2 regions of the Pararhizobium qamdonense genome follow, and region 2 is predicted to be linked to the other one. Evidence: predicted binding sites of a transcription regulator. Region 2 holds the regulator's gene; the other holds the start of a gene.

Region 1 (7,787 bases), on a different replicon from region 2:
GCGCGTTTGGCGTTCTTCGACAGATTGATCGAGGCGATCCACGATGTGATCGTGGTACCGAGATCAGCACCCAGCGAGAAGGCAACCGCCGTCGTCCAGTCGAGCACACCAGCCGCACCAAGACCCATGACAATCCCGATGGTCGCGGACGACGAGTGGATCATGGCCGTGACAGCGGCGGCGATCAGCACGCACTTGATCAAGTTATAGTAGGAGTCAGCGGTCAGCGTCGATAAGACGGCCATGACCTCCGGTATGTTGCGCAGCGGGCGCAGACCGCCGGTCATCAGATTGAGGCCGTAGAAGATTAGTGCAAAACCCATGCAGGCCAACGCGATGTTGCGGACGCGTTCGTTCTTGGCAAAGCAATAAACGAGCGAGAAAAGACCGGCGAAAATTAACCCGAGCGGTCCGAGCGGCAAGGCGATCAGGCCGTTGCCCAGCGTCGTGCCGATATTGGCGCCCATGATGACGCTGATGGCCGGCCGCAGGCCGACCACGCCGGCATTGACAAGGCCGACAACCATGACCGTCATGGCGGTCGACGATTGAATGACGCCCGTGATCAACGTTCCGGCAATGACACCCTTGATCGGTGTGCCCGCAGCCTTCGCAAGAAATGCGCGCATCTTGTTGACGGAGAGCGCCTGAATGCCGTTCGACATAAATTCCAGGCCAAGCATGAATATCCCAAGCCCGCCGATGACAGGCACAAGAATATCCTTGAAAATGTCAATGTCCATTACGCCTTAACCCCCTTGGCGCCACGATGGCGCAATTCAAACATTGCCCAAGCCCTGCGTTGCACAGGTCTTGAATGCTTTCCTCATGCGATCGGAATGATCCCGCTGGCCAAGGCCGCGCGCGAACTACTGGCTGGCAGAAACGTCCTCAGCCAGCCAGTATTTGACCACCCGGCTGACCAGTTGCGGCGGTAAAGGCACATAGCCCAGTGCTTCGGCATCGCCACTACCCGCCTCGAAAGCAAGCCGGAAAAAGTCACGCACGCGATGATACCGGTTGGGCTGCTGTCCGGTTACCGGAACAACCGCGAATGTCGCGCCGCTGATCGGATAGGCCCCCTCGCCTGGCTGATCGGTCAGCGACACCGAGAAATCGTTTGCTTCGTCCCATAAGGTGGCGCTGGCCGCCGCCCGGACACCATCCGGGCCGGGCCGCACAAACCGGCCCGCTTTGTTTTGAACTACGGCATAGGGCAGATTTGCACGTTCGACCTGGCCGAAATCGGCATAGGCAATCGCCCCCTTGGTCGCCAGCACCGTGCGCAGGAGGTCCTGCGTTCCCTCGACACTGGTCCCGGCCGGCCAGGCAATCCGCGTATCGGCGCCGTAAGCCGCTTTCCATTCCGGGCTCGCCGAGGACAGATATTCGGTGAACATAAAGGTCGTGCCTGATCCGTCCTTGCGGCTGACCGGACTGATTTTGAGGTCCGGAAGGTTGATATCCGGATTGACAACCTTGATGGCCGGATCGGCCCAGGACTGGATCTTCCCCAGATAGATATTTGCCAGCAGCGGACCAGTGAGGTTGATGCGGCCCGTTTCGATGCCGTCGAGATTGACAGCAATCGCCACGCTGCCAAGCACGATCGGAAACTGCTGCCGCCCGAGCTTCGAGAGTTCCTCGTGCGAGACGGGTACATCCGTGGCAGCAAAGTCCATCTCAGGCTGGTCAAGGCGCATCAAACCTGCCAGCGAGCCGACGAGTTCGTAATCAACCGTCCAGTCGGGCGAACTAAAGTCGCCATCATCCATCCGCGCTGTCTCGTAGTTCTCTGCCCATTTTGCGATGATGGGCGCCGCGAATGTCGAGCCGGCACCGCGGATGGGCTCCGCCATGACAGGTGGCGCCAACAGCAACGAGCCGGCAGAGATCGCCAGTCTGGCCAAGCCACCAGCCACTGCGCGCGCACCGAACACCTGCTGCAAAAAACGCCCCATCAGCATTCCTCTTCGCAGCCATAAATCTACAGATGGATCAATTCTCGGGACTTTTGGACACTATTTCGCCCGGGACAGTCGCAAAATGTATATTTATGACAATAAGAAATCACAGAGGCCTTATCGTATTTCCGTTCGTTAACATTTTAATGACGATCTATTTAAAACGATGCTTTCACCACGCTCCGGACATTCGAGAAACGCTTCTGCGCCTCAGAACGACCGACCCGCAACACTTTAAGAGCGAAAAATGATCCTGCGGAAAGTGGGCAAGCGGACCGTCGGTGGCGGCGATCGTAGCGATGGCCGGGCGGGCGTCAGCGGCGCGCGTCGCATCGTGCTTCGGCGCGCCGAAGACCTGTCAAACAGGGCCTCGACAATGCGTCCCTGTTTGAAAACGAACGATTTCGCAGATTTGGATCACGGTGATCTCATGCGTGACGAGTGTGATCGTAGCACCGAGGCTGCGTTCGGTATCTTTCATCTGTCGCGTCAACAGTTTGCCAGCGCCTATCCCTCGTCGATCATGTGTGCGGTCGGAAAGCGACCTGACATGCGGTTCGTTTAACGAGGTAAACGCTGGTTATTTCAATCTTGCGCAGACATGCGAAAATTCGTTCCACTGCGGGAGATGTGCGCTTTCGGGTCTCAGCCAGGGACGAACCTGTTGCCGCTCCTAAAACAGGCTGCCCAACTCCCTACCTCACGACCCGAAGAATACCCTTGACCACCTCGTCCTGAAGCGAGGCCTGCTTCTCGACATTGAAATGATTGACGCGCAGGTCGCGCGATAGGTCGCGGTTGTCGAGCTTGCCTTTGAAGCCGGGGCCTTTCGTCAAGATCGCGCCCCAGCTATGGCTGGAGAAATAGAAATTCACGACGCGGGTGACATTGGCTGGCAGGGGGCTGGGGCTCGTTGCTGCAAACGACGCCATGTAATCCACCCGGATACCGCGTTGTTCCAACGCCTGCGCTAATGAGATGATAGCGTTTGCTCCAAGCGAATGTCCGACCAGGATAATGGGCGACGGCCCGAATTTCTGCCGGTCGGCTAGGATTTTGTTAAGGGCTGACCGCCAGGCCATGAAGCCCTCGACATGGGCATCGACGCCCGCCGCCCGTAGCTTTCTGCCAATTTCATCGAGGCCCGTCGAAAAGATATTTGCCAATCCGCGAAAGAGATAGACCTGCGGAGGTCCGCCACGCCTGCGCTTAACCGCCGCAACGGCCGGCTCCACCTGCAAACCGGTGACGGTGACGGCCAGAATTGAGGCCAAAAAGGAGCGGCGGCTGGTTAAGTGTTCAATCGGCGTTAGAGGTTTCTTCATTGCGTTACCAAGGTTTGGGAATGATGCGGCCGGTGTTTCTGGCATATTCGTCGTAGGATGCTCCAAACGCGTCTCGCATCATTGCCTCTTCGTGACGAACGCGGGAGAAATAGAGGATTCCAACTCCCACCAGACCGGCTGCCCCCGCAATGACATTGGGCAAAAGACAAAACTGAGCAGCGGCCCAAAGCCAGAATGACAGATACATCGGATGTCTGACGTAACGGTAAAGACCGTCGGTCACGAGCTTATGTTCGTTGCGGATTTCCAATGTCACCGACCAATTTTTACCAAGCTGCCGGTGACTGGCGTAAAAGAGCCAGAGAAATGCCAGCTCGATCAAAAGCCCCAGCCAGCCAAGCCAAGGTTGAAACGTATAGTCGGCAAACGCCGGAAACCCCGTCGCGACAAAAACGATTGGGACGAGACTGAGCCCAGCGGCGGCGGCGGCCAAAGCCAGGCGATCTCTCAGCGTCTTGGCGCTGCTTGCCACCCGCGTTTTGCGCGCGCGGCTCCGATGGGGCACGCGAATGATCACCCACGCGACGAGACCAACGGCCCATACGATTGCAGCCAGTGTCGGTGTCATAGGGACGTCGCCTCTTTCTTAGGAAGTCCGCCAACAACGCGGCCTTCTACTCTTGCCGACAAGAACATTGGTCCGCAGCAAATCTGGAAGAAATCATACCAATACGGCTTCGTATTCGCGTAAACATATTGATAATGCACGCGAAAAAAGTTTCTTTTGATGCGCGCATACGTCTCAGACTGCAGCATATCCCTGACTTTTATAGTTCGAACGACGGGGAAATCCTGACCGGCCTTCGGCGCAAGACCCATTTCCGCAACGGGATCCGTCCTGTAGAAATTGATGGCATCCGTCAAACATTGAATCTCCACCCATTCCAACTGATCGGCATTGATGAGTTGCTCCACGGATTTCCGGAACTTCCGGCCAGCCGGATGATAGCCTGCCTTGAGTGCTGTCGATCCCAAGGTGAGGAGAACCACTTTTCGTGCCGAGCCTGCAAAATCCTTGTCGATGGAAAGGCAGCGTGCGGCGACATCGATCATCAGCAGGCCGCCGGTGCTATGGCCGATCAACAGGATCTCGTCATAGCTTTCTGCCCTTGCTTTGGCGACGATGGTCTCGGCAAAGCGCTGCAAGGTTGCATCGGCATCCGCCCGCCGGCCACGGATGAAGTCCAGCGAAAACGACCACAGGTCCATCAGATGATGGATCGACCATCGTTTCCCGGCCAAGGATAGAGCCAGGACAAAAGTCAACACGCCCACCAGCCAACTTGCTGCACCCAGCCATTGGGCGGTGACCTGCGCGGCACTGTAAGCCACCAGTGCAAACATCATCAGCACGAGAAATGGATAGACGAAATACAGCCCGAAGCGCCAGGCCTTGTTGAAGAAATGGAACGCTGCACCCGAAACCCAAAAATCGAAGAAGGCGCGAAGATAATGGAACAATCTTACGGGCATCGGTCGGGCGAAATCGCGAAGCACGACCTTGTCCAGAGACAGGAAATTGAAATCGGTGCGTGTCGACCAACGTTCCTCAGGCGCGCGCGTCGAGATTGTTGCGGCACCGGCTTCATTGTTCTGGGAGACATCAACAGGCGAGATCTCCGAGCGATAGCCCCAAAGCGCATCGAAGCGGGAAACCTGTCTAAAAAGCCGGCTGAAAAAAACCTCGGGCGTTTTTGGCTCATAGCCACCAATGAAGAATACGGCGCGTTTCAAGACAGTCTGCTGCATTTCGGGACCGTAATTTGCCTTCCGGATATCGTCAAGAACTGCTGATGTGATCACAAAACAAATGCGTGGAGCATCCGCAAACGTCAACGTGATCTAACCTTAGAATTTTTTCATGTCAGTATTTTTGAGGTCTGAACGCCTCAAAGACGCTTGGAATGAGAACTTTGTGGACGGTCTCAGAGCGTTGCTCGTTTCACGCCGCCTGGCAGCCGTTCAGGTTCGAGCGTCAGCCTGAACAGCGCGCCGCCTTTCGTTGGAAGTACCACCGCATCGCCTCCATGCAGGCGGGCGATCTGGCGGACGAGGTTCAGGCCGAGCCCGGCACCGGACGATTGGGGCTTGCTGCGATAGAATGGATCGAAAATCTTTTCGCGTTCCTCGTCCGGTATGCCCTCGCCCTCGTCCAAGACCTCGATTGCACCGTCAGGGCAGAGGCGAACCATGATCTGGCCGTGGTTTCCCGCATGCTGGATGGCATTGCGCACGAGGTTTGTAATCGCTCTTTCGACGGAGAGCCGGTCGGCGACAACGACCATGGAACTGCAATCGCTTTCGAATGCGAGATCATACCCGGCATTGATCGCCAGCGGCGCGAGATCGGCAACAACCTGCTGGCAGAGCCCTACCAGGTCCGTGTCGGCCCGGGTCGGCATAACTGCGAACCTTTGTATGTCCAGCAACTGCTCAGCGACGGCTCCGATACGCGAGACGTCCAGAAGGAGACGGCGGTTTTGCTCGGTGTCTTCATAGCCTTCGATCCGTGTCTGCAGGATCGCAATGGGGGTGCGAAGCTCATGTGCCGCATCTGCGAGAAATCTCTCGCGGGCGGAGACATCGGTGTCCACCCGCGCCAGCGCCGCGTTGATCGTCTTCACCAGAGGCGCGATTTCCTCGACGACATCGTCGGTCGGCAGCCTCACGCCGGGCTTGTTGACGTCGATCTGGCTTGCAAGTGCCGTGATGCGTTTCATGCCCTTGAGGGAACTGTTGACCACAAGCGGAATGATCACCACAGCCAGAATAAGCGGAATGAGCGTTGTCGGGAGATAGATGACGTGCAGAGTGCGCACCATATACTCCAACACCGACCCCGGCGCCGATTTTCCGCCATAGATCGCCTTCACGGGACCAGCGTCGGTTTCGAGCAGGGCGAAGATTGCTGTCATCGGGGAATCATGGCCGACGCGCACATCGAGCGCGCTGATGATATCGAGGTTCGCCAGCACCGAGTCGAGCCCCGCCGGGGACCGGCCGATCCGCGCCTCCCTGCCCTTGTCGTCCCTGGCGACCAGCCAGAAATCAGGGTAGTCGCGGATGATCGTCTGGATGGCGCCGGTCGGGGAAATGCGCAGCGTGCCGCCGTCCAGATGGATCGACGCCGCGATCTCGGCCTTGATCGTATCGTCCACGGGCGTGGCATCGGACGTTGCAGCGACGATCAGCCAGATCAGCGCGGCATAGAAGACCACCATCATCAGGGCGAGAGCGATGGAAAAGCGGGAGACAAGGCGCCATTTCAGCGATCGTGGTTTGAACAGATATTTCACTCGGCCCCCTTGAGCATATATCCGACACCCCGGATCGTGTGGATCATCGCTTCGGCACCGGCGTCGGCCAGCCGTTTCCTCAGCCGCGATATATGGCTGTCCAGGGCGTTGGACTGTATTTCGTCAGCAAAGCCGTACACCGCCTCCTCGAGCGAAGGCCGCATGACGGTACGTCCGGACCGTCTGATGAGGATTTGCAGCGCAAGTGCCTCCCGTCTCGGGAGGTCGAGATTGGTGCCGCCGACCAGAACCTGCAGAGTGCTGATATCCATCGACAGATTGCCTTCGGAGACGATGTTGGAGGCGTAGTTGGAAGCCCGCCGTGCCGCCGCCCTGATCCGCGCCAGCAACTCTTCCGCCACGAATGGCTTACCGATATAGTCGTCGGCGCCCTCGTCCAGACCTGTGACGCGGTCCTTGGATGTGTCGTGCGCCGTCAGGATGATGACAGGCGTCGTGTCGCCTGTGCGGCGCATGTCCGAGAGAAGGCTCATGCCGTCGCCGTCCGGCAGCTGGCGGTCCAGCAGAACGGCTTCGTGAACACCCTCCTTCAGGGCTTCGCGACCCTGCTCGATGGTCGGGACGTGATCGACGATATTGCCGTGTTTCGACAGGACGGTGATGATCGCGGCAGCCATCTCGGGCTCGTCCTCCACCAGCAGCAATCGCATCGTCACCCTCCTCTGCCGAAACCTGCAACGCCGCTTACCAGCGCTCCGTGCAAGTGCCGGTAAGCCTGTATCAACGCTGGCGAGCAGGCAAGGGCTTCCTGTTAAACATCGGATTTTCCGTAGCTTTTAGATCATCTGCAGCTCGCTATCGAAAATTAGCGGTGATATTTCGAACCCGCAATGTTGTTGCAATGTCGGTCCCCGACTGTGGAAGTCCGGCCATGCGCCGGACCGAAACCGCGCCATTTGTCTGGCGCACGGGAGAATAAGATGAACACAGGAATGAAATTGTACGGCAGGCCCGCCCTGGCTCTGGCGCTTGCCTTGTCGCTGATGGCTCCGGACATTGCCGAAGCCGGAAAGAAGGAACGCGCCATCGCGCTCGGGATCGGCATCGGTATGCTCGGCGGCGCACTCGCCTCGAACGGCGACCCCCGCGCCGTCATCGGCGGAGCGGTCGCCGGCGGCCTTATTGGAGGTGCTGCCCACAGGGATAGACGGGACTGGCAC
Region 2 (7,787 bases):
TTTTGATCGGCATGGTGGCCTTCGTGGTCGATTATCCGGGCTCGCCGATGGACCCGTCCACTGCTCTGCCGGTCCAGATCTATATGTGGGCCAACGAAGCCGAACGTGCATTTGTCGAACGGACTTCGGGTGCGATCATGATCCTCTTGATCTTCCTCGTCGTCATGAACCTGGGCGCAATCCTGTTGCGGCGTCGCTTTGAGCGGCGCTGGTAGTGAGGTAGAAACATGAACATGATGTCAGAAGCAGCAGTTGAAAAGGCGCTGGACCAGAAAATGAACACTGTTCCCTTCAAGATGATCGGAAAGGACGTTTCGGTATATTATGGCGAAAAGCGTGCGCTTTTCGATGTGAACCTCAACGTCCGTGAAAACACCGTCACCGCGCTGATCGGCCCGTCCGGATGCGGCAAGTCGACGTTCCTGCGCACACTCAACCGCATGAACGACACGATCGACAGCTGCCGCGTCACCGGCAAGATCACCCTCGACGACGGTGATATCTACGACCCGAGCATCGACGTCGTCGAACTGCGCGCCCGCGTCGGCATGGTTTTCCAGAAGCCGAACCCGTTCCCGAAGTCGATCTACGAGAACGTCACCTACGGTCCGAAGATCCACGGTCTCGCCCGCACCAAGGCCGAGCTTGACCAGATCGTCGAGTCGAGCCTTCAAAAGGCTGGTCTCTGGAACGAGGTGAAGGACCGCCTGCACGAATCCGGCACCGGCCTGTCCGGTGGTCAGCAGCAGCGCCTGTGCATTGCCCGCGCCGTTGCCGTCAGCCCGGAAGTCATCCTGATGGACGAACCCTGTTCGGCGCTGGATCCGATCGCGACTGCCAAGGTCGAGGAACTGATCCACGAACTGCGCACGAACTATACGATCGTCATCGTCACGCACTCGATGCAGCAGGCCGCCCGCGTCTCGCAGCGCACCGCCATGTTCCATCTCGGCAATCTCGTCGAGGAAAACGACACCGACAAGATGTTCACCAATCCGGACGACCAGCGGACCCAAGACTACATCATGGGCCGCTTCGGCTGAGGACGCTTTCGCCACCCTGTCATGAGGGCAGGGTGGTGGTCTTCCAACCCGGATTGTGATCGCAAGGAAAAACAATCATGTCTACGCACATTGCTTCCGTCTATGACGAAGATCTGAAGTACCTGACCCGGCGCATCTCCGAGATGGGCGGCCTGGCCGAACAGATGGTGGCCGAATCCGTGCGCGCCCTGGTCAATTCCGACCTGGCGCTCGCCCAGAAGGTCATCTCCGACGATGCCATTCTCGACGAGGCCGAGCGCCAGATCGGCGAGAAGGCGATCGTCACCATTGCCAAACGCCAGCCGATGGCGGCGGACCTGCGCGAAATCATGGGATCGATCCGCATCGCGGCCGATCTGGAGCGCGTCGGCGATCTCGGCAAGAACAACGCCAAGCGCGTCATCGCCGTTGCCCATGCCAGCCTGCCCCGGCAGCTGGCGCGCGGCCTGGAGCATCTGGCCGAGCTCGCGCTCGTTCAGCTCAAGGAAGTGCTCGATGTCTACGCTTCGCGCTCGCCGGAAAAGGCCAACAGCATCCGCGAACGCGACAATGAGATCGATGCGATCTATACCTCGCTGTTCCGCGAACTCCTGACGTACATGATGGAAGACCCGCGCAACATCACGCCCTGCACGCATCTCCTGTTCTGCGCCAAGAACATCGAGCGTATCGGCGACCACGCCACCAATATCGCCGAAACCATCTACTACATGGCGACTGGCGCACAGCCGGTTGGCGAGCGTCCGAAGGACGATACGGCCAATACGGTTGGCGCAATCGGCAATTGATGCCCACAGTAAAGTAAGTGAAATCTTACGGATAAATGCGCGAGCGGCCGCTGGAGCCGCTCGGCAAGCCTTCGGCCAGCCGGCCGGGCGCCAAGGAGCAGAACTGAATGTTGCCAAGAATTGCTGTTGTTGAAGACGAAGAGGCGCTCAGCGTCCTCCTCCGATACAATCTCGAGGCCGAAGGGTTCGAAGTCGATACGATCAATCGTGGCGACGAGGCGGAAATGCGCCTGCAGGAACGTCTTCCCGATCTCCTCATCCTCGACTGGATGCTGCCGGGCGTTTCCGGCATCGAACTGTGCCGCCGGCTGCGCCAGCGCCCGGAAACCGAACGCCTGCCGATCATCATGCTGACGGCACGCGGCGAAGAGAGCGAGCGCGTGCGCGGTCTGGCCACCGGCGCCGATGATTATGTGGTCAAGCCGTTCTCGACGCCGGAACTGATGGCACGGGTCAAGGCGATGCTGCGCCGGGCAAAGCCCGAAGTGCTGTCAACGCTGCTGAAATGCGGCGATATCGAACTCGATCGCGAAACCCACCGCGTCCACCGCAAGACCCGCGAGGTCCGCCTGGGCCCGACGGAGTTTCGCCTGCTGGAATTCTTCATGGCCTCGCCAGGCCGCGTCTTTTCGCGCTCGCAACTTCTGGACGGTGTCTGGGGTCATGACATCTATGTCGATGAGCGCACGGTCGACGTGCATGTCGGCCGCCTGCGCAAGGCGCTGAACTTTTCCAACATGCAGGACGTGATCCGCACGGTGCGCGGTGCTGGCTATTCGCTGGAAAGCTGATCGAGCGGTTCGCCAATTTCAATGGCGTGACCATCCGGATCGTAAAAGCGGAATACCCTCTGTCCCCAGGGCTGGGTCTCGATGGGATGGATGAGGATTACATGACCGGCGATGCGGGCAAACAGCGCATCCAAAGGATCATGTTCGAAATAGAGCAGGACATTTTGACGGCCATAGGCCCCGGAACTGACTGACGGATGTCCCCAAACCGTCGTTTCCAGGGATTTGCCCTCATGGATGGCAAATCCCGTTTCAAACAGGACGAAATCGCCGAAATCCTGCTTGATCGCCAGTCCCAGCTTCTCGCCATAGAAGGCTTTCGAGATGCTGATATCCCGCACGAACGGGATGGGATTGACGAAGCGCAAGGCAGGTTCCGCCCTTAGCGAGCCCGGCGGCGCTCGCCGGAGGGCTGGTAGGCCAGCTTGGCGTGGAATGTGCAGTATGGGGATGTGTCCGGGGAATCGTTGCCGCAGAAGTGGAACTCTTCCTTCATCGGGTCGCCGATCGGCCATTTGCAGGTGCGGTCGGTCAGCTGCGTCAGCACCAGGCGGCGCGACATCGGAACAACGACATTGTTGCCGGCGGGCGCTGTTTCCTGATCCTCGATCGCGTCGATCTCGACCTCTTCCTTCATGACGGTCGCGCCGGTGGTGCGGGTCACGGTGCGGGTGGCTGTCATGCGTGCTGCGGTAAAGCTCGGTGCGCGTGGTGCAGCGGTCGGGGCAGGGCGTTTGGCCCGTGCGGTTGCCGTGCTGCCGCCGGCCTTGGCGCGGCCCGGCAAGCAGAGACGGTGAACCTTGCCGATGACGGCGTTGCGGCTGACGCCGCCGAGTTGTGCAGCGATCTGGCTCGCGCTCAAACCCTCGGACCACAATTTCTTGAGTTTTTCGACCCGCTCGTCAGTCCAATTCATGGTCTTGTCTCCATTCCCAGCGTTGGTGATGGTCGAATCCTTCACCGGGCCCTGGATGTAATCCAAGGCTGAAACGCGATAACACTTTTGGTGACTAGGTCCGCCGCATGCGTTCTAGTAGTTGTTTCTTAACGTAGAGCCCGGGGGACTCCCTGACAAGAGTCAGGGGAATCCCGCCGAATCGATTTCTGAGTTTTCCCCAACTTGCTTGCGATGCGTGGCATTTTTGCAAGTGTATCCGGCTAAAAAAATCACATCCTCTGTATCAACGGGAATTGCCGGAAATCATGGGCTTTTGTTGACATTGCACTGCGAAATGAAGATAGTGCGCTGGCCGCCGCAAGGCGGCATTTTGATTTTTTACCGGCTGGTCACAGCCCTGTTGACGACGCCGATTATACAATTGCCGTGATGGTTTGAGGAGACATGCGCCATGGCCGATGCCACGCCGCTTTATGACACGTATGCACGCGCACCCTTGCGGTTCGAGCGCGGCGAAGGCGTCTGGCTGATTGCCGAGGATGGCACCCGTTATCTCGATTTTGCCGCCGGTGTCGCAGTCAATTCGCTCGGTCATGCGCATCCGCATCTTGTCTCCGCCCTGAAGGCGCAGGCTGACAAGGTCTGGCACCTGTCGAACCTTTATGAAGTGCCCGGCCAGGAAAGCCTCAGCCGCCGCCTGACGGAAGCAACGTTCGCCGACAAGGTGTTCTTCACCAATTCGGGTGCCGAAGCGCTGGAATGCGCCATCAAGACGGCACGGCGCTATCATTTCTCCAAGGGTCAGCCGGAAAAATTCCACATCATCACCTTTGAGGGCGCCTTTCACGGCCGCACGCTGGCGACCATCGCCGCCGGTGGTCAGGCGAAATATCTGGAAGGCTTCGGCCCGAAGGCACCGGGCTTCTATCAGGTGCCGTTCGACGATATGCCGGCGCTGAAGGCTGCCATCAGCGAAGAGACCGCCGCGATCCTGATCGAGCCGATCCAGGGTGAAGGCGGTATCCGCACGGTGCCGAAGGAATTCCTGCAGGAGCTGCGTTCGCTTTGCGACGAATATGGCCTGCTGCTCATTTTCGACGAAGTCCAGTCCGGCGTCGGCCGCACCGGCAAGCTGTTTGCCCATGAATGGTCGGGCATCACGCCGGATATCATGGCGGTTGCCAAGGGCATTGGCGGCGGGTTTCCGCTCGGCGCTTGCCTTGCGACCGAAGAGGCCGCCTCCGGCATGGTCGCCGGAACCCACGGCTCGACCTATGGCGGCAATCCGCTGGCCATGGCCGTCGGCAATGCCGTTCTCGACGTCATTCTTGCGGATGATTTCCTGCAGCATGTCCGCGATGTCTCGCTGGTCTTCCGCCAGGGTCTTGCCTCGCTTGCCGATCGGTTCCCCGATGTCATCGAGGAAATCCGCGGCGAAGGCCTGATGCTCGGCATCAAGGCCAAGGTTCCGTCCGCCGATCTGTTAAAGGCCATCCGTGCGGAAAGACTGCTGGCAGTGCCTGCGGGCGAAAATGTCATCCGCCTGCTGCCGCCCTTGGTGACGACGGCCGATGAAGCCCGTGAAGGCCTGGCGCGGCTTGAACGCGCGGCCGAACAGCTGACAGCGGAGCGACGACAGGCATCGGCCTGAACGACGCTTCACTGACACGCTGAAAAAACACAGGACTTTGAATAGAATGGCCGGTACCAGACATTTTCTCGATCTTTCTGCCATGACGACAACCGACTTGAGGTCGATCATCGAGGACGCCCGCGTCCGCAAGGCCGACACCAAGGCTGGCACAGCTGAAAAGCCGCTGGCCGGCAAGATGCTGGCGATGATCTTCGAAAAGCCCTCGACCCGCACGCGCGTCTCCTTCGATGTCGGCATGCGCCAGCTCGGCGGCGAGACGCTGTTCCTTTCCGGCACCGAAATGCAGCTCGGCCGCGCCGAAACCATCGGCGATACCGCCAAGGTCCTGTCGCGCTATGTCGATGCGATCATGATCCGCACCACCGATCACAATCGCCTGCTGGAGCTGGCCGAACATGCCACTGTGCCCGTGATCAATGGCCTGACGGATGCAACGCATCCCTGCCAGATCATGGCCGATATCATGACCTTTGAGGAACATGCGGGTCCCGTGAAGGGCAAGACCATTGCCTGGACCGGCGACGGCAACAATGTGCTGCATTCCTTCATCGAAGGTTCGGCCCGCTTCGGTTACCGCATGAATATGGCGGTGCCACTCGGCTCCGAGCCGGACGACAAGATCCTCAACTGGGCCCGCAACAATGGCGGCGAGATCAAGCTCTATCATGATGCCGATCAGGCCGTGGACGGCGCCCATTGCGTTGTCACCGATACCTGGGTGTCGATGAACCAGGAACACCGCGCCCGCGGCCACAACGTCTTCCAGCCGTTCCAGGTGAACGCCGCGCTGATGGCCAAGGCCGACAAGGATGCGCTGTTCATGCATTGCCTGCCCGCCCATCGCGGCGAGGAAGTCACGGACGACGTCATCGACGGCCAGCAGTCGGTGGTGTTCGACGAGGCCGAGAACCGCTTGCATGCGCAAAAGTCCGTACTCGCCTGGTGCCTTGGCGCTCTTTAGAGCGCTTCCGTCTAATGACGAGGCTCTCTAAGGGCTTTCCCGGCATATTGAAAACCGGGCTGCGGCACACGATCTAAACAACACGCTGATGACCGGCAGGTGGCGCGTCCGCCTTTGCCGGTCATTCTTATTGAAAAATCCATCCATCCGCGCCGCCGTTCTTCAGGGAGGCGGAAACGCGATCAGCCGTTTTTTCAGGAACGATCTGGACAAATCCGGCCCGCGCAGGATCAATAGAAGCATCGGACACAGTCCCGGCCTGCATGGCGGGCGGATATCCGAGGGCTAGGAGCAGAGTGATGACGGAAGCAGGTTTGGGCCTTGGCCATTTCGATTATGCAGGCGACGATCATGTCGTGCCGTTTCAGGTTGAGGGTCTCGACGTGCGTGGCCGCGCCGTCCAGCTCGGCCCGATGCTGGATGCCATCCTCGAGCGTCATAACTATCCGCTCCCGGTCGCCCGCCTGGTGGCCGAAACGGTGGTGCTGACGGTGCTTCTCGGCACGTCGCTGAAATTCGAAGGCAAGCTGATCATCCAGACCAAGAGCAACGGCCCGGTCGATCTGGTCGTCGCCGATTTCGCGACGCCGGACCGGGTGCGCGCCTATGCCCGCTACAATGAAGAGGCCTTGAAGATTGCCGAGGAAAACGGCCTGACCCAGCCGCAGCATCTGCTCGGCGATGGCGTTTTGGCCTTCACCATCGATCAGGGCGCGCATATGCAGCGCTACCAGGGCATCGTGCCGCTCGACGGCGCCTCGCTGGAGGAAATTGCCGGCGTCTATTTCCGCCAGTCGGAACAGATCCCGACCAAGGTGCGCCTCGGCGTTGCCGAGCTGCTCGATCGCGATGAAAACGGCAAGCCGCGCCACCGCTGGCGGGCCGGCGGCATGGTCGCACAGTTTCTGCCGGAAACGCTGGAGCGCATGCGCCAGCCCGATCTTCCTGGCGGCGACGGCGCGGACGATAGTTTCGAAGTCGATGATCTCTGGGATGAAGCCAGCGTCATGGTCCAGACGATCGATGCCGACGAGCTGACCGATCCGACCGTTGGTACCGAGCGGCTTTTGTACCGGCTGTTCCACGAGCGTGGCGTCAAGGTCTATCCGCCGCAGGCTGTCTATGACAAATGCAGCTGTTCACGCGAAAAGCTGCGCGACGTTCTGGCAAGCTTGAGCCAGGACGACATTGATCATGCGGCCGAGGACGGACTTGTCTCGGTCACCTGCGAGTTCTGCTCGACGACCTACCGCTTCGAAGCGACGGAAGTGAAGCCGCAGTAAAGACCTGCGGCGAAAAGGAAATCCAGGAAAACTGCGAAGCGGTTTTCCGTCCGGACGTGCGTCAAAACAGGAAGAGAGCATTTCCGTTTCTTAAAAAAACGGGAATGCTCTAATTCAGCGTCCGGTTCTGGCCGGGCGAATCCAGCGAAAAGGCGGGAATATCCACGTTGAAGCTCTCGCCACGCGTGGTTTCCATCAGATAATGACCGAACATCACACCGGATGGCGTGTCGAGCGGGCAGCCGGACGAGTACTCGTAGGTGTCTCCCGGGTTTAGAACCGGTTGCTCGCCGATGACCCCCGGGCCATTGACCTCGTCCACCTGGCCGTTTTCATCGGTAATGTGCCAGTAGCGCGTCATCAGCCTGA

Evidence for each region. Region 2 encodes PhoB, which activates phosphate uptake and scavenging genes when phosphate is short. Its sites were predicted from a motif close to TGTCATNNANCTGTCAT; they were not measured.
Region 1: pstS (phosphate ABC transporter substrate-binding protein PstS) is a predicted target of PhoB. The motif match lies at 2,100-2,116, and genes of this name have one in related genera.

What each region holds. Positions count from the first base shown of each region.
Region 1 is NZ_CP119567.1:34,914-42,700, reverse strand. Features, by position in the region: gene PYR65_RS21495 (Na/Pi cotransporter family protein) at 1-743, opposite strand, end outside; gene pstS (phosphate ABC transporter substrate-binding protein PstS) at 870-1,961, opposite strand; gene PYR65_RS21485 (hypothetical protein) at 2,212-2,529, shown strand; gene PYR65_RS21480 (alpha/beta fold hydrolase) at 2,660-3,289, opposite strand; gene PYR65_RS21475 (protein-S-isoprenylcysteine O-methyltransferase) at 3,294-3,878, opposite strand; gene PYR65_RS21470 (lipase) at 3,875-5,059, opposite strand; gene PYR65_RS21465 (sensor histidine kinase) at 5,236-6,606, opposite strand; gene PYR65_RS21460 (response regulator) at 6,603-7,277, opposite strand; gene PYR65_RS21455 (hypothetical protein) at 7,548-7,787, shown strand, end outside.
Region 2 is NZ_CP119566.1:4,095,978-4,103,764, reverse strand. Features, by position in the region: gene pstA (phosphate ABC transporter permease PstA) at 1-215, shown strand, start outside; gene pstB (phosphate ABC transporter ATP-binding protein PstB) at 228-1,043, shown strand; gene phoU (phosphate signaling complex protein PhoU) at 1,121-1,831, shown strand; gene phoB (phosphate regulon transcriptional regulator PhoB) at 1,939-2,622, shown strand; gene PYR65_RS20085 (VOC family protein) at 2,604-2,990, opposite strand; gene PYR65_RS20080 (GcrA family cell cycle regulator) at 3,005-3,538, opposite strand; gene PYR65_RS20075 (aspartate aminotransferase family protein) at 3,972-5,171, shown strand; gene argF (ornithine carbamoyltransferase) at 5,218-6,135, shown strand; gene PYR65_RS20065 (Hsp33 family molecular chaperone) at 6,435-7,418, shown strand; gene apaG (Co2+/Mg2+ efflux protein ApaG) at 7,528-7,787, opposite strand, start outside.